Regions from separate parts of the Serratia sp. NCCP-200 genome, predicted to be linked through region 1. Evidence: riboswitches for the same ligand, from Rfam matches in the RefSeq annotation. Region 1 holds a riboswitch; the other holds the start of a gene.
What was found. Region 1 has a riboswitch for magnesium ahead of AC6HVW_RS02185 (magnesium transporter). Riboswitches for the same ligand answer to the same signal wherever they lie in the genome.
Positions count from the first base shown of each region.

Region 1 (12,142 bases):
ATTGTTTGGCACCGCCAAGTGCCATTTTATTTCGCTATTCGGCTAGTTCGATCAACAGCAGTATGGCTGCGTTACCGCCCCATTCTTTGGGAGCCTGGTGGAACGCCAGCACGTCCGGATGTTGCGCTAGCCACAGCGGCGTTTGCTGCTTGAGGATGTGTTTACCGTGGCCGTGCATTACGCAGGCACAATGCACGTGCTCACGCTTGCAGGCGGCGATCATCGCCCCTAGCTCCTGCTTGGCCTGCATCTGCGTCAGGCCATGCAAATCCAGGAACAGATCCGGCACGTAATCTCCGCGGCGCAGTTTCTTCAACTCATAGTGGCTGTAGCCGGGACGCACATAGCGCGTTGGGCCCTCATCCTCCAACTGCGGTTGAAACTCATCGGAAAAGTAAAAGCTGGCATCCACCTGCTCTTGCAACAGGCGCTGCGGCGCGATCTGCTTGGTTTTCATTTTCGGTTTTGGGTGGACGATGGTGTCCTGCGGCAGCTTCTTTGCTCCCGCTACCGACTCTCTAAAGAGCAATAATTCATCTTTGCTCAGAGGGGGCTTATTCTTCATTATTCGCTCGTCGCCTATCATTTATCGCGCTAGTTTACCTGCTCGAAGGTTTCTGTCGACGCAAAACTGGCACTGAATGCCAACCAGAATGCTGCTACGCTGCTATTGCTGCTGATTTGTCGCAGGCTTCATGGCAAACTACGGGGCTAAATCATGAATCATCGTGCCTGCCGGAGGGCAAATTGGACAAAATTTTCGTCGAAGAAGCAGTGAATGAGCTGCACACCATTCAGGATATGCTGCGCTGGGCCGTAAGCCGTTTCAACGCCGCCAATATCTACTATGGCCACGGAACCGATAACCCGTGGGACGAAGCCGTGCAATTGGTCTTGCCCAGCCTGTTCCTGCCGTTGGATATTCCTGAAGATATGCGCACTGCGCGTTTAACCTCCAGCGAGCGTCACCGCATCGTTGAGCGAGTGATCCGCCGTGTCAACGAGCGCATCCCGGTTGCTTACCTGACCAATAAAGCCTGGTTCTGCGATCTGGAGTTCTATGTCGATGAGCGCGTGCTGGTACCGCGTTCGCCGATTGGTGAGCTGATCAACGATCGCTTCAGCGCGCTGATCCCACATCCGCCACGCCATATCCTGGATATGTGTACCGGCAGTGGCTGCATCGCTATCGCCTGCGGCTATGCCTTCCCGGAAGCGGAAGTGGACGCGGTAGATATCTCCACCGACGTGCTGGCCGTGACCGAGCGTAATATTCAGGCGCACGGCGTGGAACATCAGGTGATCCCGATCCGCTCCGATCTGTTCCGTGACGTCCCCGCGATCCAATACGATCTGATCGTCACCAACCCGCCGTATGTCGATGCGGAAGATATGTCCGACCTGCCGCAAGAGTTCCGCTTTGAGCCGGAGCTGGGCCTGGCCGCAGGCAGCGACGGCCTGAAGCTGGTGCGCCGCATTCTGGCCTGTGCGCCAGACTTCCTGAGTGATGACGGCGTGCTGATTTGTGAAGTGGGCAACAGCATGGTACATCTGATGGAACAATATCCGGATATTCCGTTCACTTGGCTGGAGTTTGATAACGGCGGGGACGGCGTATTCATGCTGACCAAACAGCAACTGATTGACTGCAAAGAGCATTTCAGCCTCTACCGCAGCTAACCAACAACCTGGGCTCGCCATAGTGTGAGCCTGTATGCCCCGTTTGCACGCGAACGGGATGACAACCAACGGTAAGGAGCCGTGATGGCAGGGAACAGTATTGGGCAGTTTTTCCGCGTCACCACATTTGGTGAATCTCACGGTGTGGCGCTGGGATGTATCGTAGACGGTGTGCCGCCAGGCATTCCGCTGACAGAAGCTGATTTGCAGCACGATCTCGATCGCCGCCGCCCCGGCACTTCGCGCTATACCACCCAGCGCCGCGAGCCGGATCAGGTGCGCATCCTCTCCGGGGTTTTTGAAGGCGTCACTACCGGCACCAGCATTGGCCTGATGATCGAAAACACCGATCAGCGCTCGCAAGACTACGGCGCGATCAAAGATGTGTTCCGCCCTGGCCATGCTGACTACACCTACGAACAAAAGTACGGCGTGCGTGATTATCGCGGCGGTGGCCGTTCTTCGGCGCGTGAAACTGCGATGCGCGTTGCCGCTGGTGCCATCGCCAAAAAATATCTGGCGCAGAAGTTTGGCGTACAGGTGCGCGGTTATCTGGCGCAGATTGGCGACGTGAGCTGCGAGCTGAAAGATTGGGATCAGGTTGAACAGAACCCGTTCTTCTGCCCGGATCCGGACAAGTTGGAAGCCCTGGACGAACTGATGCGCGCGCTGAAAAAAGAGGGCGACTCCATCGGTGCCAAAGTGACCGTAGTGGCGGAAAACGTCCCGGTTGGGTTGGGCGAGCCGGTGTTCGATCGTCTTGATGCCGACTTGGCGCATGCGCTGATGAGCATCAATGCGGTCAAAGGTGTAGAAATCGGCGACGGTTTTGCCGTAGTCACCAAGCGTGGCAGTGAAAACCGCGATGAAATCACCCCTGAAGGTTTCCAGAGCAACCACGCTGGCGGCATTCTTGGTGGTATCAGCAGCGGCCAGCCGGTGGTTGCCCATCTGGCGCTGAAGCCGACCTCCAGCATCATGGTGCCGGGCCGTACGATCAACCGTCAGGGTGAAGCGGTGGAAATGGTCACCCGTGGCCGCCACGATCCGTGTGTCGGGATCCGTGCGGTGCCGATCGCCGAAGCGATGATGGCGATCGTGCTGATGGATCACCTGCTGCGCCAGCGTGCGCAAAACGGTGATGTGATTTCCGACGTACCACGCTGGTAAGGGACTACGATGAAAAAATGGCTGCTGGGCTTCGCTGCGTTGATCGCTTCCAGCTCTGCCTTGGCATTAACGCCGTGGCAAAAGATTGACCACCCGGTCGGTGGCACTGCGCAGGCCGTTGGCGGTTTCGCCAATGGCTGTATCATCGGGGCGCACCCGTTGCCACTGAATTCACCGGATTATCAGGTGATGCGTACCGACCAACGGCGCTATTTTGGCCATCCTGACCTGCTGGCGTTTATTCAACGCCTGAGCAGCCAGGCCAACCAGAAAGCACTGGGCACGGTGTTGATCGGGGATATGGCCATGCCGGCCGGTGGGCGCTTCAGCAGCGGCCATGCCAGCCACCAATCCGGTTTGGACGTGGACATCTGGTTGCAGCTGCCTCGCCAACGTTGGAGCGCTCAGCAACTGTTGAAACCGCAGCCGATCGATCTGGTCTCTGGCGACGGTAAGCAGGTAGTGGAGCGCCAGTGGCAGCCGCAGATCGAATCCTTGATCAAGATGGCGGCGCAGGATAGCGAAGTGACGCGGATCTTCGTTAACCCGGCGATCAAACAGCGCCTGTGCCAGGATGCCGGTGCCGATCGCGGTTGGTTGCATAAGGTCCGCCCTTGGTTTGGGCATCGTGCGCATATGCACGTACGCTTGCGTTGCCCGGCGGGTAGCCTGGAGTGTTTAGATCAGGATGCGCCGCCGGTGGGCGATGGCTGTGGTGCCGAGTTGGCCAGCTGGTTCAAACCGCATCAGCCGAACGCCAATCCGGTCAAGAAGGAGCCGCCACCGCTGCCGCCAACCTGTCAGGCGCTGCTGGATAGCCACTTCGCCAACCGCTGATAGCCAAATAACAACGCCTCGAAAGGGGCGTTTATTTTTGGTGTCATAAGGCGTAGTGTGTGCGCAAATAAAAAAGCAGGCAGACGACTTATGGATGGGCTGGTGTTAGGTCCCGAATTGCTCGGGATACTGTTTCTGGTAGCAATGTTCGCCGGGTTTATCGATTCGATCGCCGGTGGCGGTGGGCTGTTGACCGTACCGGCTCTGCTGGCCGTTGGCGTTCCTCCCACGCAGGCGCTGGCGACCAATAAATTGCAGTCGGTGGGGGGATCGTTTTCCGCCAGCCTGTACTTTGTCCGCCGTCGCGCTGTCGATCTTAATACCCAGAAGCTGACCATCTTCCTGACGTTGGTGGGGTCAGTGATCGGGGCGATCCTGGTGCAGCATATGCGTGCCGATATACTGCGCCAGATGCTGCCGCTGTTGGTGATCGGTATCGGTGTCTATTTCTTGCTGACGCCACGGCTGGGGGAAAGCGATCGCCAGCGTCGGCTGGGGGCGTTACCCTTTGGCCTGGTAGCTGGGGGCTGTGTAGGGTTCTACGACGGTTTCTTCGGGCCAGGAGCTGGTTCGTTCTATGCCTTGGCCTATGTGACGCTGTGCGGTTTTAACTTGGCCAAGGCAACTGCCCACGCCAAGGTGCTGAACTTCACCTCCAATCTGGCCAGCCTGGTGCTGTTTATTATTGGCGGCCAAGTCATCTGGAGCATTGGTCTGGTGATGTTGGTTGGGCAGGTGTTCGGAGCCCGTCTTGGGGCGCACATGGTGCTGACCAAGGGCCAGAAGCTGATCCGGCCGATGATCGTGATAGTGTCTCTGATCATGAGCTGCAAATTGCTGTACGACAATCACGGGGCGGAAATCCAGCAATGGTTGGCGTTGCATTTTTAACATTTCAAAGGGGCGGCAAGCCGAGAGATATCGGCTATAATGGCCCCCTTAATTTTGTGGTTATTTGAGTTTTTTTATGCCAAACACACACCAGTATCCGCAACTGATTGAAATCTTTAATCAGTGTTTTAGCGATGAGTTCAATACCCGCCTGGTTAAAGGCGACGATGAGCCTATCTATCTGCCTGCCGATGATGAGCTGCCTTATAACCGCATCGTCTTTGCACACGGCTACTATGCCAGCGGCATGCATGAAATTTCCCATTGGTGCATCGCCGGGGCCGAACGCCGCAAGCTGGTGGACTTCGGTTACTGGTATTGCCCGGATGGGCGCGATGCCCAGACGCAAAGTGAATTCGAAGCGGTCGAGATTAATCCGCAGGCGCTGGAGTGGATGTTCTGCGTGGCGGCGGGTTTCCCGTTCAACGTCAGCTGCGACAATCTCAGTGGAGACTGCGAGCCGGATCGCATTGGTTTCCAGCGTAAAGTCCGTACCCGGGTGCTGGAATTGCTGGAGCGGGGAATACCCACACGACCTGCGCGCTTTATTCAGGCGCTGCAATCGTTTTACAATACGCCTCCGCTGGCGGCCGAGCATTTTCCCTACCCGGAAGATCTCTGAGGCCAGAGTCTGTTTGTTAACGAGGAAATTTGATGATCGCAGAATTTGAAGCGCGCATTCTGGCGCTGATTGATGACATGGTAGAGCACGCCAGCGATGATGAACTGTTTGCCGGTGGCTACCTGCGCGGTCATCTGACTTTGGCGGTGGCGGAATCGGAAGAACATGCCGAACACAGCGCCGAACAGCTCAAGGTGCGGGTGCAGAGCAGCCTGGACAAGGCCATCAAGGCCGGGGAACTTTCCCCACCGGATCAGGTGTTGGTGCTGGGCATGTGGGAAAACCTGTATCAGACAGCATTGCCGACTGAGTAATTGCTCTAAAGGGGGCAGCATCACGCTGGCCCCTCAAATGAACTATACCTCGCGTCCCTTCAGTAGCTTCCTGACCCACATGCGGTTTGGGTTCAACGCTGCCAACATCTCACTATCCCCCGGTAAGGGTTCGCCAAACAGCTGAGCCGCTAAAATCTCCGCGGCCAACGGCGCTGAGCACAGACCGCGTGAGCCCAAGGCTCCGATCATAAACAACCCCGGATACATTGGCGCATCGGCAATTGCTTCGCCGCGCTGGCGTTGCTGCTGTAAATCGCCATACAGCGCCAGAGTGGTTTGATAGTCCGGTACGGCACCCACCATCGGCATGTGGTCTCGCGTAGCGCTGCGTACGCCACAGCGGGCCTGCTGGCCACTGATATCCACCTCTTGCGGCCAACTCTGTTCTGGCAGACAGCGCAGCAGGCGTTCGCGGTTCTCTTCTTGCTCTGCCTGACTATATTCCGTGTTTGATTCACCGCGTTGGTAGCTGGCACCAATGCAGTGCTGCTGATTGCCAGGATTCACCGGCGTCAGATAACCGTCGTAACACAGTACCTGCTTTAACTCACTTAAGACTGGCGTAGTGGGAATATGTGAAACCTGGCCGCGCACTGCATAGGCCGGTAGAGCGGCACCAGGTTCCAGAGTGGTGAGTTGGTGCCCGTTAGCCAGGATCACCGTCGCATGTTGGTGAGTTGCCCCCCCAGCAAAATGCAACTGCCAACCTTCATCACTGCGGTTCAGATCGGAAAGCGTATGCAGATAGTGGCAAACCAATCCCTGCCGTTCGGCCAGGGCAATCGCGGCACGCGTCAGGTCGGCAGGGCACAGCCATCCCCCAAGCGAATAGTGAATGCCACCAAACCCCGTATCGACCCCACACAGCGTGCTAAGCGTAGCGCGATCGGCCGGTTGGGCCAGAGTGTGCGGCCAGGTAACGGCCAGGATCTTGGCGATCTTGCCTGCGCTCTTCTCGTCATAGGCCAATTGGCTGACGCCACACCACTGGTGATCGAACTCAACCTGCTGTTGCAGCAGGGCGTCATACTGGCGGCGGGCAAAGGGGAAGGCGGCGCAGAAGAAGTTTTCCAACGCATCGCCCCGGCCATTCAGCAATGGGTACAGCGCCCCCTGTCGATTGCCGGATGCGCCCTCTGCGGGCTGTGCATCGGCGCAATACAAGGTCACCCTGGCCCCACGGCGCAATAAGGCCAACGCGGTGAGCGCACTGGCTACGCCGCCGCCAATAATGGCGACATCGTCGGTATTCTCCGCTGCCGGGCGCAGGAACCACGGGCTTGGATTGACGCTTGCCGGGGTGTCGGCAGGTAGCTGACCGGTGAGCATCTCGCGTTTCTGGCCAAAGCCTTTGCATTTGGTAACCTCAAACCCGGCCTGCTGCAATCCACGGCGGACAAACCCTGCGGCAGTGAAGGTGGCAAAACTGCCGCCTGGGCGGGCAAAACGCGCCATGGTAGCAAACAGCGGTTCGCTCCACATATCGGGATTTTTGGACGGCGCAAAGCCATCGAGAAACCAGGCGTCAATTTGATCGTTCATGCTGGCATCAAAGTGCGGCAACAGGGTATTGACGTCACCGAACCATAAATCGAGCGTGATCTGCCCTTCGGCAAGCAGCAGGCGGTGGCACCCTGGCAGCGGCAAAGGCCACTGGGCGCGAAGCTCATCGGCAAAGGGAGCCAGTTCTGGCCATTGGGCATGGGCTGCCGCCAGATCCTCCAACTGCAATGGGTATTTCTCAAAGCTGATAAAATGCAGACGCTGCAAACTCGCCGCCGGTGTCTCCTGGCGGAAACGGGCAAAGGCCTGCCACAGAGTCAGAAAATTCAGCCCGGTACCGAAGCCGGTTTCTGCCACAATAAACAGTGAGCGTGGGTGATCGCTGAAGCGTTGTGGCAACCGGTTGCCCCCCAGAAAGACGTAGCGGGTTTCCTCCAGCCCATCCTGGTTGGAAAAATAGACGTCATCAAACTGTTTCGAAACAGGTGTACCTTGTTCATTCCAGCTTAACGCTGCGGTTTGGATGGGGGCATTGCTCACGGTAGGTTGCTCGTAATTCAAGGGATAGAGCGATTTTAACGGGGGTAGCCCCGAGGTGCAAACTGGGTAAAGATAATGCAAAATTATTCTGATCGGACTTGTTCGGCGTACATCTGTACGCTAAAGTGCGTTGCAAAATCCCGAATGTAAATTGTGGAAGAGGTACTTGAATGAAACGTGCAGTGATTACTGGCCTGGGAATCGTCTCCAGCATTGGTAACAACCAGCAGGAGGTCCTGGCAAGTCTGCAGGAAGGCCGCTCTGGGATCACCTTCTCCCAGGAGCTGAAAGATTCCGGCATGCGTAGTCACGTATGGGGTGATGTTAAACTCGACACTACCGGTCTGATTGACCGTAAAGTGATGCGCTTTATGAGCGACGCGTCGGTTTACGCCTATCTCTCCATGGAACAAGCGATTCAAGATTCCGGCCTGGCAGCCGATCAGGTGTCCAACGATCGCACCGGTCTGGTGGTCGGTTCCGGTGGTGGTTCTCCACGTAACCAGGTTGCGGGTTCTGACGGTATGCGCGCCAAAGGCCTGCGTGGCGTTGGCCCATACATGGTGACCAAGGCGATGGCATCAGGCGTTTCTGCCTGCCTGGCTACCCCATTCAAAATTCGCGGCGTGAACTACTCCATCAGCTCTGCCTGCGCAACTTCAGCACACTGTATCGGCCACGCCGTTGAGCTGATCCAACTGGGTAAACAAGACGTCGTCTTTGCTGGCGGTGGCGAAGAGCTGTGCTGGGAAATGGCCTGCGAGTTCGACGCTATGGGCGCGCTTTCCACCAGCTACAACGACACGCCAGAAAAAGCTTCCCGTACCTATGACGCAGCGCGTGACGGTTTCGTTATCGCAGGCGGCGGCGGCATGGTAGTGGTTGAGGAGTTGGAGCACGCTCTGGCTCGCGGCGCGCATATTTATGCGGAAATCATCGGTTACGGTGCGACTTCAGACGGTGCCGACATGGTGGCTCCATCGGGTGAAGGCGCGGTGCGTTGCATGAAGATGGCAATGCAGGGCGTAGACACACCAATCGATTACATGAACGTACACGGCACCTCCACGCCGGTCGGCGACGTGAAAGAACTGGGCGCGATCCGTGAAGTCTTTGGCGATAACACCCCGGCCATCTCTTCAACCAAAGCGATGACCGGCCACTCACTGGGTGCGGCGGGCGTGCAGGAAGCGATTTATAGCCTGCTGATGGTCGAGCACGGTTTCATTGCGCCAAGCATCAACATCGATAACCTCGATGAGAAGGCGGTAGGAATGAACATCGTGACCGAGCCAACCAAGCGTGAGCTGACCACGGTCATGTCCAACAGCTTCGGCTTCGGCGGCACTAACGCCACGCTGGTAATGCGTAAACTGCAGAAGTAAGCGCAGGGCGTCATATTATCAATCGGGCACCGTAATAGGTGCCCGTTTTTTTATGCGTTTTTAACGCGATATCTTATATCAGTGAAAATTAAGATTTCTCAGATCAAAAAACTGACAGCAGATAACTTAAACGGCGAGCGCTTTTTCGTTTAATTTAGCCGTGGCCTGACAGGATAATAAATTAACCCGGTTAATTTTTGTCCCAAAAAATAAATAATACCTCAACGAAATTACCATTTCTCCTATACGAATAATCAAACCAGTCATAATGCCCACGCTTTATCTAGCTTTACGATCTCGTTATGGCGAGGCTCCTATACGAACACAAGTTACCGCTCTAATGGCATCGAGAGAGGCCACCAAGGGTAAAACAAGCATTAGCCGAATCAAGGCATTGCTAAGGTAACTTCCCCCTGGGGATACGTTGTATAGTGCTAAACCCAAGACGTGGGGATCGGCTTTCGCTGTCCTGTCTTGTCGCCTCTATGAGACTCCATCTTTCAATCGGGAGTATCTAGAATGTCACATGTTGTATTGCAAGACCTTTATCAAAACGCCAACTTTGAAGACGACGCCATCGCGCGTTATATGAACAAGAAAGTCTCTGTTCTACATCAAGATCTTTACGTTGGCGAAGCCAGGAAAATATTCGTTAACCAACTTTCCAACGACGATATTCCCGCACAAATCTTTATTGAAGATGGCACCAAACTGGTGGGAGTTCTTTCTGTTAAACGTTTATTGCAGGAAGAACATAATGGCGAACGTATCAAGGATATGATGGAGACCACCTTCTTCCATGTAAAACCCACGGACGAACGTGAACATATCGCCAAACTGGTGGACAATAATAATTTAGATATTGTGGCGGTGGTCGATAATGGCCGTTTGGTCGGCTGCTTAACCGAGCGCGAAATCGCGCAGATTATCGAGGATGAAAACACCGAGGATGCCCATTTGCAAGGGGCGAGCCTGCCGCTTGATAAGCCTTACCTTGAAATGAGCTCCTTCGAGCTGTGGAAAAAACGTAGCGTGTGGCTGCTGCTGCTGTTCGTCGCCGAGGCTTATACCAGCACGGTTATTCAGCATTTTGAAGAGTCATTGGAAGCGGCGATTGCCCTGGCCTTCTTTATCCCGCTATTGGTGGGTACAGGTGGTAACAGCGGCACGCAAATTACCTCCACCATTGTGCGGGCCATGGCCTTGGGGGAGGTCCGCATGCGCGATTTGGGACGTGTGCTGAGCAAGGAAATGACGACTTCGATCATGATCGCGTTAACGCTGGCCTGTGCTGGTGCGTTCCGTGGTTGGATGATGGGTATCGGCTATGAGATTACGCTCATTGTGAGCTTGACCCTGGTTTGTATTACGCTGTGGGCCGCGATTGTCTCTTCCGTGATCCCAATGGCTCTGAAACGCTTCGGTGTGGATCCTGCCGTAGTCTCCGCCCCGTTTATCACCACGCTGATAGACGGCACCGGCTTGATAATCTACTTCAAAATAGCCCAGTGGACCTTGGGGCTGAATTAATAATGCAAACCGGCGAAAGCCGGTTTTTGCTATGATTAACGGGATTTTTAAGCTGTGTAGTTGACTGTAATCAAAGCATTTTCAGTTTATAGGATCGTTCCGAGGCGGCTTTGTCAGCGGGTGTAAATTCCGTTCCTGTGACGGTTTTCTGCCGATATACTCAGCACAGTTTCTTACTCTGGAATTTTTGCATGTCGGCTTTGGCGTCCATCTCAATATCTATGCACCGGTTGCGCTTCGCCAAGAAGCGGGCCACAGCATGGCTATTGGCCGTCTGCTGGCTACTGCTCAACAGCCAACTGGCGATCGCCAGCCATCACTGCAACCTGCAACTCACCACCGTTGCGCCAGCCGCGCAGCATACGATGCATATGCAGGCCGCCGATCCGCTAGCCAATGAGATGATGCAGGCCGAAGGGCCGCTGTGTGAAAAGCACTGCGTTCCAGATACGGCACAGCAAGACCACGGTAATCTTGCCCTGGCGGCAGTAATACCTGCCAGCAGTGAGCTGTTGGTGGCCGATCCTCAGCCCCAGGCACAGTTCTCCCGCCTCGATTGGCAAACCCCTCCGATAGCAGGCCCGCCGGCAGAGATCGTCTTCTGCCGCTTCCGTGAATAGCCAAACCAACCACTTTGCCGTCCAGCACGGTGACCTGAGTTGTTTTTGTCTATTCTATGGAGCTATCGTTATGCGTAATCTGATCACTGCCGTTTTCATCTCTCTGATGTTCTCTTCATTCGTCTCCGCTGCGGAGATGCAACATCACCAACATGCCAGCCAAGACGCCGCCGTCTATCACTCTAAAGGGACCGTTAAGGCCTGGGGTGAGCAGAAAGTGTCGCTCGCCCACCCAGCCATTCCTGCCTTGAACTGGCCGCCGATGACCATGAATTTCCTTCAGCCACAGCCGCCATTGCCTGCTTTGGCTGCCGGGACTGCGGTGGAGTTTAGCTTCCGTCAGGTTGACGGCGGCTATCAGCTGACCGCCATCCGCGCCAGCCAAGACTAACGGGGGCACCATGTCCAGACTACTTTCTCACCCATTGCGGGTGGGCTGGCTGCTGCTCGCCTGTTGGACGGCGAGTGCGCAGGCAACCGGCCTGACGTTGGAGCAATCGCTGGCGGCGGCGGAGCGCTATTCCGCCGAGCTTTCGGCCAACCAGCATCAGGTGAATGCGTTGCAAAACATGGCGGATTCGGCGATGGAGCTGCCCGATCCCAAGCTGAAATTCGGCATTGAAAACGTGCCGGTACAAGGCGGTAGCGCCCGGCGCTTGACTCGTGACGGTATGACCATGGAGCGGGTTGGCATCATGCAGGACTATGTCAGCAGCACCAAACGCCAACGTAAGGCGAATACCCTGCGTGCCGAGGCTAATAAAACCGAAGCCAACAGTGCGACAATCCGCGCCCGCTTGCAGCAGCAGACGGCACAAGCCTGGTTGGAACTGGCGCTGAGCCAGCAGACGCTGAAAGATGCCACGGCCTTGCTCAAGGAGAGTGAACGCCAGATCGCTGCCCAACATGCCGGAGTGGCCAGTGGTAGTTCACCCGCCGCTAACGTCATCGATGCTCGCTTGACGCTGTTGGCGATGCAGGACCGGCTCAGCGAGGCGCAGCGTGACGTCACCATCGCCCAGGCGCGCT
Region 1 covers NZ_BAAKUJ010000001.1:454,425-466,566, forward strand. The annotation lists gene smrB (endonuclease SmrB) at 35-565, opposite strand; gene prmB (50S ribosomal protein L3 N(5)-glutamine methyltransferase) at 748-1,680, shown strand; gene aroC (chorismate synthase) at 1,765-2,850, shown strand; gene mepA (penicillin-insensitive murein endopeptidase) at 2,860-3,687, shown strand; gene AC6HVW_RS02160 (sulfite exporter TauE/SafE family protein) at 3,778-4,578, shown strand; gene AC6HVW_RS02165 (elongation factor P hydroxylase) at 4,655-5,200, shown strand; gene AC6HVW_RS02170 (YfcL family protein) at 5,233-5,514, shown strand; gene mnmC (bifunctional tRNA (5-methylaminomethyl-2-thiouridine)(34)-methyltransferase MnmC2/FAD-dependent 5-carboxymethylaminomethyl-2-thiouridine(34) oxidoreductase MnmC1) at 5,557-7,578, opposite strand; gene fabB (beta-ketoacyl-ACP synthase I) at 7,749-8,963, shown strand; M-box (ykoK) riboswitch at 9,253-9,423, shown strand; gene AC6HVW_RS02185 (magnesium transporter) at 9,483-10,493, shown strand; gene AC6HVW_RS02190 (hypothetical protein) at 10,685-11,113, shown strand; gene AC6HVW_RS02195 (copper-binding protein) at 11,184-11,504, shown strand; gene AC6HVW_RS02200 (TolC family protein) at 11,515-12,142, shown strand, end outside.

Region 2 (12,142 bases), on a different contig from region 1:
AAACAACCGCTTTCACTTTATTGCGTATGCCGACTCCTCTCTTTATCAATCCTCTATAATTAACTGATTTTAAATAACTAAATCTACCCTACTCGTTAACTTACCCCCTCACACTGAAAGCACCGGCACGGAAAAATAGCGGTAAAGTTTTCGATCTTGATCACGAATAATAGAAAAGTGCATTGCTAACCTTTCGAAACATTACGATTATATTCGTAAGAAAACGGAGGGTAGAATGAAAAATATAATCGCACGACATAAAGCAGGGGAGCCGATCGGGATCTGCTCTGTCTGTTCGGCACACCCATTAGTCATTGAAGCCGCATTACGCCTGGATCTGCACAGCGATCGCCAGGTGCTGATCGAGGCCACATCCAACCAGGTTAATCAGTTTGGCGGTTACACCGGCATGAAACCGGCGGATTTCCGGCAGTTTGTCTGCGATATTGCGGCAACCGTCGGCTTTCCGCTCTCCCGGCTGCTGTTAGGGGGCGATCATCTAGGCCCAAACTGTTGGCAAAATGAACCCGCCGCCAGCGCAATGGCGAAAGCGGAAGTGTTGATCGCCGACTACGTCACCGCCGGATTCAGCAAGATCCATCTGGATGCGTCCATGTCCTGCGCCGACGATCCGATCCCGTTAGATCCCCACGTGGTGGCAGAACGCGCCGCCCGCCTGTGTCAGGTCGCCGAACGGGTCGCTACCCCAGAGCAAAAACAGCAGCTGACCTATGTGATTGGGACCGAGGTGCCAGTTCCTGGAGGAGAATCCTCCGCCATTGGCAGCGTACATATCACTCACGCGACGGATGCCGCCGCCACGCTGGAAACTCACTATCAGGCGTTCAGCAAAGCCGGGGTGGCAAAGGCGATCCCGAGGATCATCGCCGTGGTAGTGCAGCCAGGGGTGGAGTTCGACCACTCACAGGTGATCGCTTACCAACCACAGCTGACCCGCGAGCTCTCTCAGTTTATTACCACCACGCCGCTGGTCTATGAGGCTCACTCTACCGATTACCAAACGCGTGAGGCCTATCAGCAGCTGGTGCGCGATCACTTCGCCATTCTCAAGGTTGGCCCGGCTCTGACGTTTGCCCTGCGCGAAGCGGTATTTGCCATGGCCAATATCGAACAGGCCCTGATTGCCCCGGAAAAACGCAGCCAGATCCTGGCGGTGATTGACGCCGTAATGCTCGACGAACCGGATTACTGGAAAAAGTATTACCACCCGACGTTCAGCCGCTCGCTAATCGACCTGCATTTCAGCCTGTCGGACCGTATCCGCTACTACTGGCCTCACCCGCGTATCGCCCAAAGTATGACGACGCTGCTCAATAACCTCGACCAGCAAGAGATCCCCGCAGGCCTGCTGAGCCAATACTTCCCGCTGCAGTATCAGCGCGTGATGGAACGCAAGCTGGCGAAGCAGCCCCACGCACTGATGATCGACAAAATTCAGGATGTGCTGCGCGCTTATCGCTTCGGCTGTGCCCCCGCAGAGCAAGCCAAAAACGCCGAGGAGATGGCCCATGCATAATAGCCAACTGTTCGTTCGCACTGGCATCAGCTTTGCCGACGCGCAGCAGGCGCTGGAGCACATTGGCGTCACCATGCTCAACGCCGGGGTCGTTCACAACAGCTACCCGCAGGCATTGCTGGTGCGTGAGAGCGCTTATCCCACCGGCATAGCCCTTGAGCAGCATGCGGTCGCCATACCCCATTGTGAAGCGGAGCATGCACGTGCCCCGGCTATTTATCTGATCCGCCCAGACCATGCCGTACCCTTCGCTCAGGCGGATGATGACGGCACGATCGACGTTGCGCTGATTATCGCGCTGATCGTCACCGATCCGGCTGCGCAGTTGGTTTTACTGCGTACGCTGTTTGGCCAGTTGCAGCACCCCGAGTTTATCACTGCGCTACTGACCGCCCCCGAGGACCAGTTGGGCGAAATTTTTGCCCAGCGGGTTTTCACTCCGCCCTCCCGACCACAACAAAAAACAGAATATGAAGGAGCCACACTGTGAAACGTAAAATTATCGTTGCCTGCGGCGGTGCCGTTGCCACCTCGACCATGGCCGCAGAAGAGATCAAAGAGCTGTGCGCGGAGCACAACATCGAGCTGGATTTGGTGCAGTGCCGCGTGACCGAGATTGAAACCTATATGGACGATGCCGATTTGATCTGCACCACCGCCCGTGTCGACCGGCAGTTCGGCGATATACCGTTGGTCCACGGCATGCCATTTATTTCCGGCGTCGGCATCGATGCGCTGAAACAAAAAATACTGACCATTCTGACGGAGTAGCCCATGTTTACCGACATCATGCGTTACATCCTCGATCTCGGCCCTACGGTGATGCTGCCCATCGTGATCATCATCTTCTCGCTGATTTTAGGGATGAAATTTGGGGATTCATTTAAATCCGGCATTCATATCGGCATTGGCTTTGTCGGTATCGGGCTGGTTATCGGCCTGATGCTGGACTCGATCGGCCCCGCAGCAAAATCGATGGCCGAACAGTTTCAGATCAACCTGCACGTGGTGGATATCGGCTGGCCAGGCTCGTCGCCGATGACCTGGGCCTCGCAGATTGCCCTGATCGCCATCCCGGTAGCGATTGCGGTCAACATCGTGATGCTGCTGACGCGTATGACCCGAGTGGTTAACGTGGATATCTGGAACATCTGGCACATGACCTTTACCGGCGCCATGGTGCATCTGGCCACCGGTTCATACTGGCTGGGTATGCTGGGCGTGGTGGTGCATGCCGCCTTCGTTTACAAGCTGGGGGACTGGTTCGCCAAAGACACCCGCGACTTCTTCGGGCTGGAAGGGATTGCCATTCCGCACGGCACCTCCGCCTATATGGGGCCGATCGCCGTACTGGTGGACACCATTATCGAGAAGATCCCCGGTCTGAACCGCATTCACTTCAGCGCGGACGACGTACAGAAACGCTTTGGCCCGTTCGGCGAGCCGGTGACCGTCGGCTTTGTGATGGGGCTGATTATCGGTGCGCTGGCCGGTTATGATCTGAAGGGCATTCTGCAACTAGCGGTGAAAACCGCTGCCGTGATGCTGCTGATGCCACGGGTGATCAAACCGATCATGGATGGCCTGACGCCGATCGCCAAGCATGCTCGTAAACGCCTACAAGCACGCTTTGGTGGCCAGGAGTTCCTTATTGGCCTCGACCCGGCGCTGCTGCTGGGCCATACCGCCGTGGTCTCTGCCAGCCTGATCTTTATCCCGCTGACCATCCTGATCGCCGTGATCGTCCCAGGTAACCAGGTGCTGCCGTTTGGCGATCTGGCAACCATCGGCTTCTTTGTGGCCCTCGCCGTCGCGGTACATCAGGGCAACCTGTTCCGCACGCTGATCTCGGGTTTTATCATCATGAGCATCACGCTGTGGATCGCCACCCAAACCATCGGGCTGCATACCCAACTGGCGGCCAATGCCGGTGCCCTGAAAGCGGGCGGCGTAGTGGCCTCGATGGACCAAGGCGGCTCACCGATTACCTACCTGCTGATCCAACTGCTCACCTGGCAAAACGTGGTGGGTCTGGTGGTTATCGGCGTCATTTACGCCATCGGGGTGTTTCTCACCTGGCGCCGTGCCCGTCAATTTGCCCAAGCTGAAGCCACTGCTAAACAGCAGACCGCGCAAAGCCTCAACGCTATGTCCTGATCCTTCGGGGGAGCTTATCTCCCCCCTCTCTATTTCTACGGAGTTCAAGTTATGCAATCAGTCGTGATCCACACGGAGGGAGAAGTGCGCGTTGAAGAACGCCCCGCCCCTGCTATTGAGGCCGCCGATGAGGTGTTGGTTCGGGTGGCGTATTCCGGGCTATGCGGTTCGGATATCCCCCGTATCTTCGCCAAAGGCGCGCATTTCTACCCGATTACCCTGGGGCATGAGTTCAGTGGCCGGGTCGTGGCCTGTGGCGATCGGGTTACCGATCTGCAACAGCATGATGCCGTGGCCTGCGTCCCATTGTTGCCTTGCTTTAACTGCCCGGAATGCCAGCGCCATTACTATTCGCTTTGCAAGCATTACCAGTTCGTCGGTTCACGTAGCCACGGCGGCAACGCCGAGTTTATCGTGGTCAAACGTGCCAATCTGGTGAAATTGCCTGCCAACGTCAGCTTATTGCAGGGGGCATTTATTGAGCCCATCACCGTCGGCCTGCATGCCATTCAGTTGGCTGGCGGATGCAAAGATAAAGAGGTGATCATCATTGGTGCCGGTACCATCGGCCAACTGGCGATCCAGTGTGCCAGAGCAATGGGCGCACGCAGCGTCACGGCTATTGATATCAATGACGACCGGCTCAAGCTGGCACGCCAGATCGGCGCAGAAAACGCGTTTAACAGTGCGGAGCTTAGCCCCTCAGAGATAGCCGAACGCTTGCAGGAAAGGCGCTTTGATCAGTTGATTCTAGAAACCGCCGGCACGCCACAAACGGTCGGCCTGGCGCTGGATATCGCCGGGCCACGGGCACAAATCGCGCTGGTGGGGACTCTCCATAAGGACCTGCACCTGTCTTACAGCACCTTTAGCCTGATCCTGCGCAAGGAGCTGACGCTGCTGGGCAGTTGGATGAACTATTCGGCCCCGTGGCCAGGGGAAGAGTGGCAGCAGGCCATGAAGCTGTTCCAATCGGCAGATCTGGCTCTGGAGCCGTTGATTGCCAGCATCGATCGCCCGCAGCAATACGCCGCCAGCGTTGCGGCCCTGGCCGGTATGCCGATGCAGGGAAAAATCATGCTTAAGCTCGGCGAAGAGTGATATTTAGCCAATGGCTGCCCTGGTGCAGCCATTATTTTGCCTCAAATCCCATCTCCTTGATCTTTATGCTCCCCTTTCATATCCCTTTCGCATAAAATAAAAGCAAAATATTTCGATAGGTCAGGATGATGAACTCTTTTGAAAGACGAAACAAAATTGTCGACTTGGTTCAGCAGAACGGCAGCATCTTGGTCAGCGATCTTTCGAATTCCTTCGGAATTTCTGAGGTTACCATCCGCGCTGACCTGCGCCTGCTAGAAGAAAAAGGCCTGCTGATCCGCTTCCACGGCGGTGCCGCCAGGCCGGGCAGTCAGTTGGAGCAGGAGGCCGAGGCGCCGAAAACCACCGGTGAGGTCATCCTGGAAGAACGCTACCAGCTGGCTAAAGACCCGAAAAAGCGCATTGCCTTAAAGGCAGCAGCGATGGTCAACCCCGGCGATACGGTGATCCTGGATAGCGGCAGCACCACCATGCTGATCGCCGAAGAGCTGGTGAAGATGGGTAATATCACGGTGATCACCAATAACCTGCCCGCCGCCTTTGCACTTTCCGACAATAAAGACATCACGCTGGTGCTGTGTGGTGGCACGCTGCGCCATAAGACGCGCTCCATGCACGGTTCCATCGCGGAGCTCTCCCTACAGGGCATTGCCGGTGACGTGATGTTCGTCGGGGCCGACGGGTTGGACGCCACCAACGGCATCACCACCTTTAATGAAGGCTACTCTATCAGCGGCGTGATGGCTCAGGCAGCCAAGCGCGTAGTCGCGGTGGTCGACTCAACCAAGTTCGGCCGCCGGGGGTTCAACCTGGTGCTGTCGATGAGCCAGATCGACATGATCATTACCGATACCGGCATCAGCAGTGCCGATCGCCAAGCACTCGATCGGGCAAAACCCGAACTGGTTATCGTGTAAAATCAACTAGGCAGAGGATCAAGCCTCTGCCTATTACAGCCATCGACGCAATCTTTGCGACAACCCCCAGTCAGGCGTTAAACTCTTACCCTTCTCGAATCACACAACTCATGGAAAACCCAGATGACGAAACATTACGATTATCTAGCAATTGGCGGCGGCAGCGGCGGTATCGCATCGATCAACCGGGCAGCCATGTATGGTCAGAAATGCGCACTGATTGAAGCCAAAGAGCTTGGCGGCACCTGCGTTAACGTGGGTTGTGTCCCGAAAAAAGTCATGTGGCATGCGGCACAGATCGCCGAGGCCATTCACCAGTACGGCCCGGATTACGGCTTCGATACCACCGTTAACGCCTTTGACTGGAAACGCCTGATCGCCAACCGCACCGCCTACATCGATCGCATTCATACCTCTTACGACAACGTACTGGGTAAAAACAAGGTCGACGTGATCAAAGGTTTTGCCCGCTTTATTGACGCGCATACCGTAGAGGTCAACGGCGAGAAAATCACTGCCGACCATATTCTGATCGCGACCGGTGGCCGCCCAAGCCATCCTTCGATCCCAGGTGCCGAATACGGCATCGACTCCGACGGCTTCTTTGAGCTGGATGCCATGCCAAAACGCGTGGCAGTGGTGGGTGCTGGCTACATCGCGGTAGAAATTGCCGGTGTGATGAACGCGCTGGGAGCAGAAACGCATCTGTTTGTGCGTAAACACGCCCCGCTGCGTACCTTCGATCCGATGATTGTAGAAACCCTGGTTGAGGTGATGAACACCGAAGGGCCAACCCTGCACACCGAATCCATTCCAAAATCCATCGTCAAAAATGCTGACGGCAGCCTGACGCTGGCGTTGGAAAACGGCAAAGAGTTCACCGTGGACAGCCTGGTATGGGCCATCGGCCGCGAACCAGCGACCGACAATCTGAACCTGGCGGTCACCGGCGTGAAAACCAATGCCAAAGGTTACATCGAGGTCGACAAATTCCAGAACACCAACGTGAAAGGTATCTACGCGGTAGGTGACAACACCGGTGCGGTTGAGTTGACCCCGGTTGCCGTTGCCGCTGGCCGTCGACTGTCTGAGCGCCTGTTCAACAACAAGCCGGACGAGCATCTGGACTACAGCAACATCGCCACCGTGGTGTTCAGCCACCCGCCAATTGGCACCATCGGCCTGACCGAACCGCAGGCGAAAGAGCAGTTTGGTGAGGACAAAGTGAAGGTCTATAAATCGTCCTTCACCGCCATGTACAGCGCTGTGACTCAGCATCGCCAACCATGCCGTATGAAGCTGGTGTGTGTGGGCGAAGAAGAGAAGATTGTTGGTCTGCACGGGATTGGCTTCGGCATGGATGAAATCCTGCAGGGCTTCGCCGTGGCAATCAAGATGGGCGCGACCAAGAAAGACTTTGACAACACCGTGGCGATCCACCCAACCGCTGCGGAAGAATTCGTGACCATGCGGTAAATGGTGCATTCCTTACTGTAAAACCGACTGTAAAAGGTCGGTTTTTGCTTTTATTCAGCTTATAAATGCTGATTAAGGCAATTGAATATCCCCGCCATAATGTTTATATCACTGCAAAATTAGCATTCATTAATATAAATCGTTCTTTTAAATATAACTTCTTAAATATAACCTCAACGAGATGCCGATTTTCGAGCACAATCGCTCCCGCTACGCCTATAATCACCGCGTAGTTATATGCAGTATCTCGTTTGGCGAGGCTCCTATACAAACACAGGTTACTGATCTGACGACATCGAGAGATGCCCAAGGTTAAGACAGGCTTTATCGGATTAAGGTTTAGCCCAAGGTAACTTCTGAACTGTTCTTCAGATACATTGTTCAGATACGTTGTATAGTGCTAAAACCTGGACGCGGAGATAGGCTTTCTGCACTCCCCTCTTTGGTTTACTCCCCTATACGAAGCACTGTTGAAGTTTAAACAGCAATAGGGTCAATCACTTCCAGACTCCTCAGCGATGACCGCTACCGCGCCAGCAACACAGGCGGGTCAGGCATTGCTAACTCTTTGAACGCTGACTTTTTCACCGCCGCTGGCACCATGACGGTGAATGAAGCCAGAGACTACGTTGCACACTTACTTTTAACCACAGAGGTCGTTATCGATTACAGTTAACCGAGGATAAGATTATGGGAAATATGATGTTTTTTATGGGATTTTTGTTTTTCATCAGCTCATTGGGGCTGATTGCAGCCTATCTGAGCACCAAATGGGATGACTAATGAACGAAAAAGATCCGCCTAGCATCATCCTCCCCGTAGCCTCATCAATCATTGCGGGGAGGATGAATAACCGCAATAAACGGACGGTATTTACCGCGCGTGATAATGATGATGATTTTTATTCTTGGGTTGCTGTACGCTATTTTTATGATGTCGGTAGGTATTAATGAGATTTATTTGTATTCCACCGGTCAAACTGCATTTCTCTCCTGTTTATTGCTGACAGCTACCGCAAGCTTACTGCTCGTCGCTTTTGTCTGGCAATGTTCCGTAAAAACCAAACGCTGATTTTTTTAATTCAACTATGAGCTGTGCTATGCAAAATAAAAAACAGGCCGTCGCCAGAAACTCGATGATTATCAGCGGATTGTTGGCGTTAGGTAAATTTATCGCAGGTATATTTACCGGCAGTATTGGCCTGATATCCGAAGGCATTCATTCATTTACCGATTTTATAGCCACCAGCATCACCTGGTGGGCGGTGAGCGTTAGCGATAAACCTGCTGATGATGACCATCACTTCGGTCATGGCAAGGTTGAGAATCTGGCCGCACTGTTTGAGGTACTCCTCCTGTTGGCGGCCGGGGGTTGGATCATCTTTGAAGCAGTAAGCAGCCTGATAGGTGAGGCAAACCAGATTGTGGCTGCACCGGTAGTGATTGCGGTACTGCTGGTGTCCATTGTGGTTGATTACTTCCGTGTCCGAGCTTTGAACCGCGTGGCCAAAGCCACCAACAGCGCGGCTCTGGAAGCCGATGCTCTGCATTTCTTCTCCGATATGTTGTCTTCTGGTGTGGTGCTGTTGGGCATGGTTTTTGTGCTATTTGGTTTTGCCCGTGCAGATGCACTGGCAGCATTGATCGTCGCCTGCTTTATCCTGACTGCCGCATTGAAGCTGGGCAAACGCTCCTTTGATTCCCTGATTGACACTGCACCTGCTGGCACGCGGGAAGATATCGCTGCCATACTTAATGACTTCCCCGCGGTGCTGTCTACGGAGAATATTCGTCTGCGCAGTGGCGGAGCCACGCTGTTTATCGAGGTGAGCGTTGGGGTATGCCGTACGCTACCGCTTGAGCGGATCAAGGAATTGAAGCTGGCGATTACCGCCAAACTTGCGCAGCAATACGCCAACTCGGAAGTGAGGGTGATTGCCATCCCTCAAGCCAGAAGTGATGAAGATCTGGCAACCCGTATTCGCATGCTGGCCGCCAACCATGGGGCCGTGGTGCAGAGCCTTTCACTACAACAATTGGCAGACCGTGTGGCGATCGGGATGGATCTGCTGGTTCCGGCCAATGCCAGCGTAGAACAGGCGCATGATATTGCCAGCGAGGTGGAGGAGGCCTTACGCCAGACGTTGGGCGAAAATACGGAGATCGAAACCCACCTGGAACCCCAGATGCTGGATTGGCTGACTAGCCAGGATGTGGAACACGGCGAACTGGCGAAGATTGAACAAGCATTGACGGTTTCGGCGCAAAACAGCGGATTGGTGCAAGACATCCATGATATCCGGGCGCGAGAAACGCCACAGGGCGTGATTGTGAATTTTCACTGTCGGGCCCTTCCGGCCTTGTCGATTTCTGCGGTGCACGATGCGGTGGACCATATTGAACGGCAATTGAGAATACAATTTCCCTTAGTATCGCGGGTGGTGGGGCATGTTGAGCCGCTGTGATCCCTCACAGCGGAATGGAGGGTGGGCGCAGGCTACATCACAGTAGAAATTGCCGATGTGACGAACGTGTTGAGAGCAAAAACGCATCTGTTGTGCGTAAACACACACCGCTGTGTACCACCTTAAATCAACGAACCCACAGTGCAATCAATACGACCAGGGCCGGAAGTGCCTGAACATAAAGTATCTTCCGGCTGACCGTCACTGGCCGCTCCTTACCACCCATGTCACAGACAATCTCCGCGATTTTCTATACTCTCAGCTATCCGACTCCAGACGCGACGTTGAGACGCCTTAGTGAACAGTTTTGACCTGTCATTGTTGAAATATATTCAGGAACACAGCCCGGTGTTAATCGAGGATGTCACCTCCAGGTTTGGCAAAACCCTGTCGACGCTGAAGCGATCCATGAAGGAGATTAACGAGTTTCTGGAGCCAGATTACCACATGCATATTGATGGGCAGTGGATCGTCACGGCGATCGGCTATAGGGAATACATCGCCTTTCTGGAACAGCTCCCGTTTAACCGCTACATCACCACCGCCGATGAACGCATTAAAGATCTCAGCGTGGCGCTGTGCCTGCAGGACGTGGTGAACAAAAGCGAGTATTACCGCAAGTTTAACGTCAGCCCAACCACGCTGAAAAACGATAACCAAGCGCTGTTGGCATTTTTACAGGCCAATCATCTCACCGTTACCGCCATTCCTAAGCAGGGATCGCGGCTGGATGGCGACGAGATCCTGCTGCGCATCGCCATCTGCCTGACGATCCTGAAAACCATCGAGATCGGCGAAGATCACCTATTGGTGCCGCACAAAGCCAGCGAGCCGATCAATCGCTCCATTGCCACGCAGTTCTTAAAGGTGTGCCAACAAGAAATCAGCGCCGCCGCCGAGTTGTACCAACAGCGGCTGAGCCAGCGGATCACGCTGGGCTATAACAGTAAAAAATACTTCCTGGTGTATATGAGCATTGCGCTACATCGCATGCGGCGCGGGCATTTCATTACCCACAGCGATAACCTGAGCTTTATTCAATCTTCTGACTTTGGGTTGCTGGATGGCGAGCACGAAAACCGCTTTCTCGACCTGCTGATTTCCTCCCTGACCTACACCTGGCGGCCGTTCGATATCTACGATCCCACGCTGATTACGCTCGTTGGCCGCCTTTGTGAAACCCTGACCCCGTTGCTGCGGGCAGAAATCCACAACCGTTCGCCCTTCTTCGCCGAGATCTACCAGTTCGTCTATTCGACCATCGTACAAAACAAGTTCAATCTCTACTTTGACGATAAAAAACTGCATCAGGTGCAGACCCGGCACGCCCTGCTCTATCAGGGCGTCGTCCAGGCCACCGCCCCCATCGCGCAGCACTATCAAACCACCTTTTCGCCGGTGCATCTGTCCACGCTAGTATTGATCCTGAAGAAATACGAGCTGCAAAACCGAGTCCACAGCGAGGAGAAAAAACGCGTCATTATCGTGACCAACTCTTCGGAAAGTAAGGTGGGTTATTTCAAGGAGGTATTGAAGTCGCACTTCCATATTGAGATTGTCGGCTACGTTAATATCAATGAGATACATACGCTCGAGCGGATCCCCTTTGATTTGCTGATCACCTTCACCAATAAAATCTCGAGCTATCTGAAGTATTATCAGTGGGATTACATCAAGGTTAATTTCTATCTCAGCCGCGATGATATCTCGCTGCTCAGCCAGCATGGGCTTTCCCGAGCGAAGAAGAAGATCCCGGCAGAGGGGTTTATTCAGGAAATTGAGGGATTGGATCGCCAGCAGCTGCGCACCCTGTTAGAGCGGCAGTATCCGGACTTTTTCATCTGACAGGGTGACAACAAATGGGCACAGTATGCTGCGCCCGTCGTGCCTAAGCGCTTAGCTGGGTTTGACGCAGGCCCCGGCAGTAGACTTCCACCAGATCCAACCCTTCATCCAACACCAGAATATCGGCATCTTTACCCGGACACAGTGATCCTTTCCGACTCTGTGCGCCTGCCAGAAACGCCGGATTCTCGCAAGCAATGCTGGCGACAGACACCAGCCCCTTATCCAGACGATCGACGATGTTCCTCACCGAATCGAGGAAATTCATCTCCAACTGCTGCACCGCACCATAGTCACGGGGGCAAACGTGGCGCGTATCGCCACCGTCTGAGGTAATCTCTAACTGCCCCTGTTTGATACGGAAGGTCTCTTTGCGCAGGTAATGGTGAAACTCATAGCCTTCCGGGAAATCGACATAGCCCATACAGTCGCTCATCAGCACCATGCGCCGATCGCGTTTCAGGCGATAAAGCAGATCAAAGGCCTCCGGTTTGATGGTGATGCCGCTCTGTTTCGCAACTTCCGCGTAGGTATCCTGATAGTACATCAGCGCACCGACCACCCCGAGCTCACGGTGATGGAAGCCACGCATCCCGCTATAAGCGTGGGTGAAGTGATTTAATCCCGCCTCTATCGCTGCCGTAA
Region 2 covers NZ_BAAKUJ010000007.1:44,327-56,468, reverse strand. The annotation lists gene gatZ (tagatose-bisphosphate aldolase subunit GatZ) at 236-1,537, shown strand; gene gatA (PTS galactitol transporter subunit IIA) at 1,530-2,027, shown strand; gene gatB (PTS galactitol transporter subunit IIB) at 2,024-2,308, shown strand; gene AC6HVW_RS20515 (galactitol-specific PTS transporter subunit IIC) at 2,312-3,694, shown strand; gene gatD (galactitol-1-phosphate 5-dehydrogenase) at 3,746-4,795, shown strand; gene AC6HVW_RS20505 (DeoR/GlpR family DNA-binding transcription regulator) at 4,924-5,712, shown strand; gene gorA (glutathione-disulfide reductase) at 5,836-7,188, shown strand; M-box (ykoK) riboswitch at 7,428-7,614, shown strand; gene mgtS (protein MgtS) at 7,879-7,971, shown strand; gene AC6HVW_RS20490 (hypothetical protein) at 7,971-8,138, shown strand; gene AC6HVW_RS20485 (cation-efflux pump) at 8,288-9,652, shown strand; gene AC6HVW_RS20480 (BglG family transcription antiterminator) at 9,950-11,497, shown strand; gene AC6HVW_RS20475 (N-acetylglucosamine-6-phosphate deacetylase) at 11,541-12,142, opposite strand, start outside.
Region 2: it holds a riboswitch for magnesium, as region 1 does, so the genes downstream of both, mgtS (protein MgtS) here and AC6HVW_RS02185 (magnesium transporter) in region 1, are expected to answer to the same signal.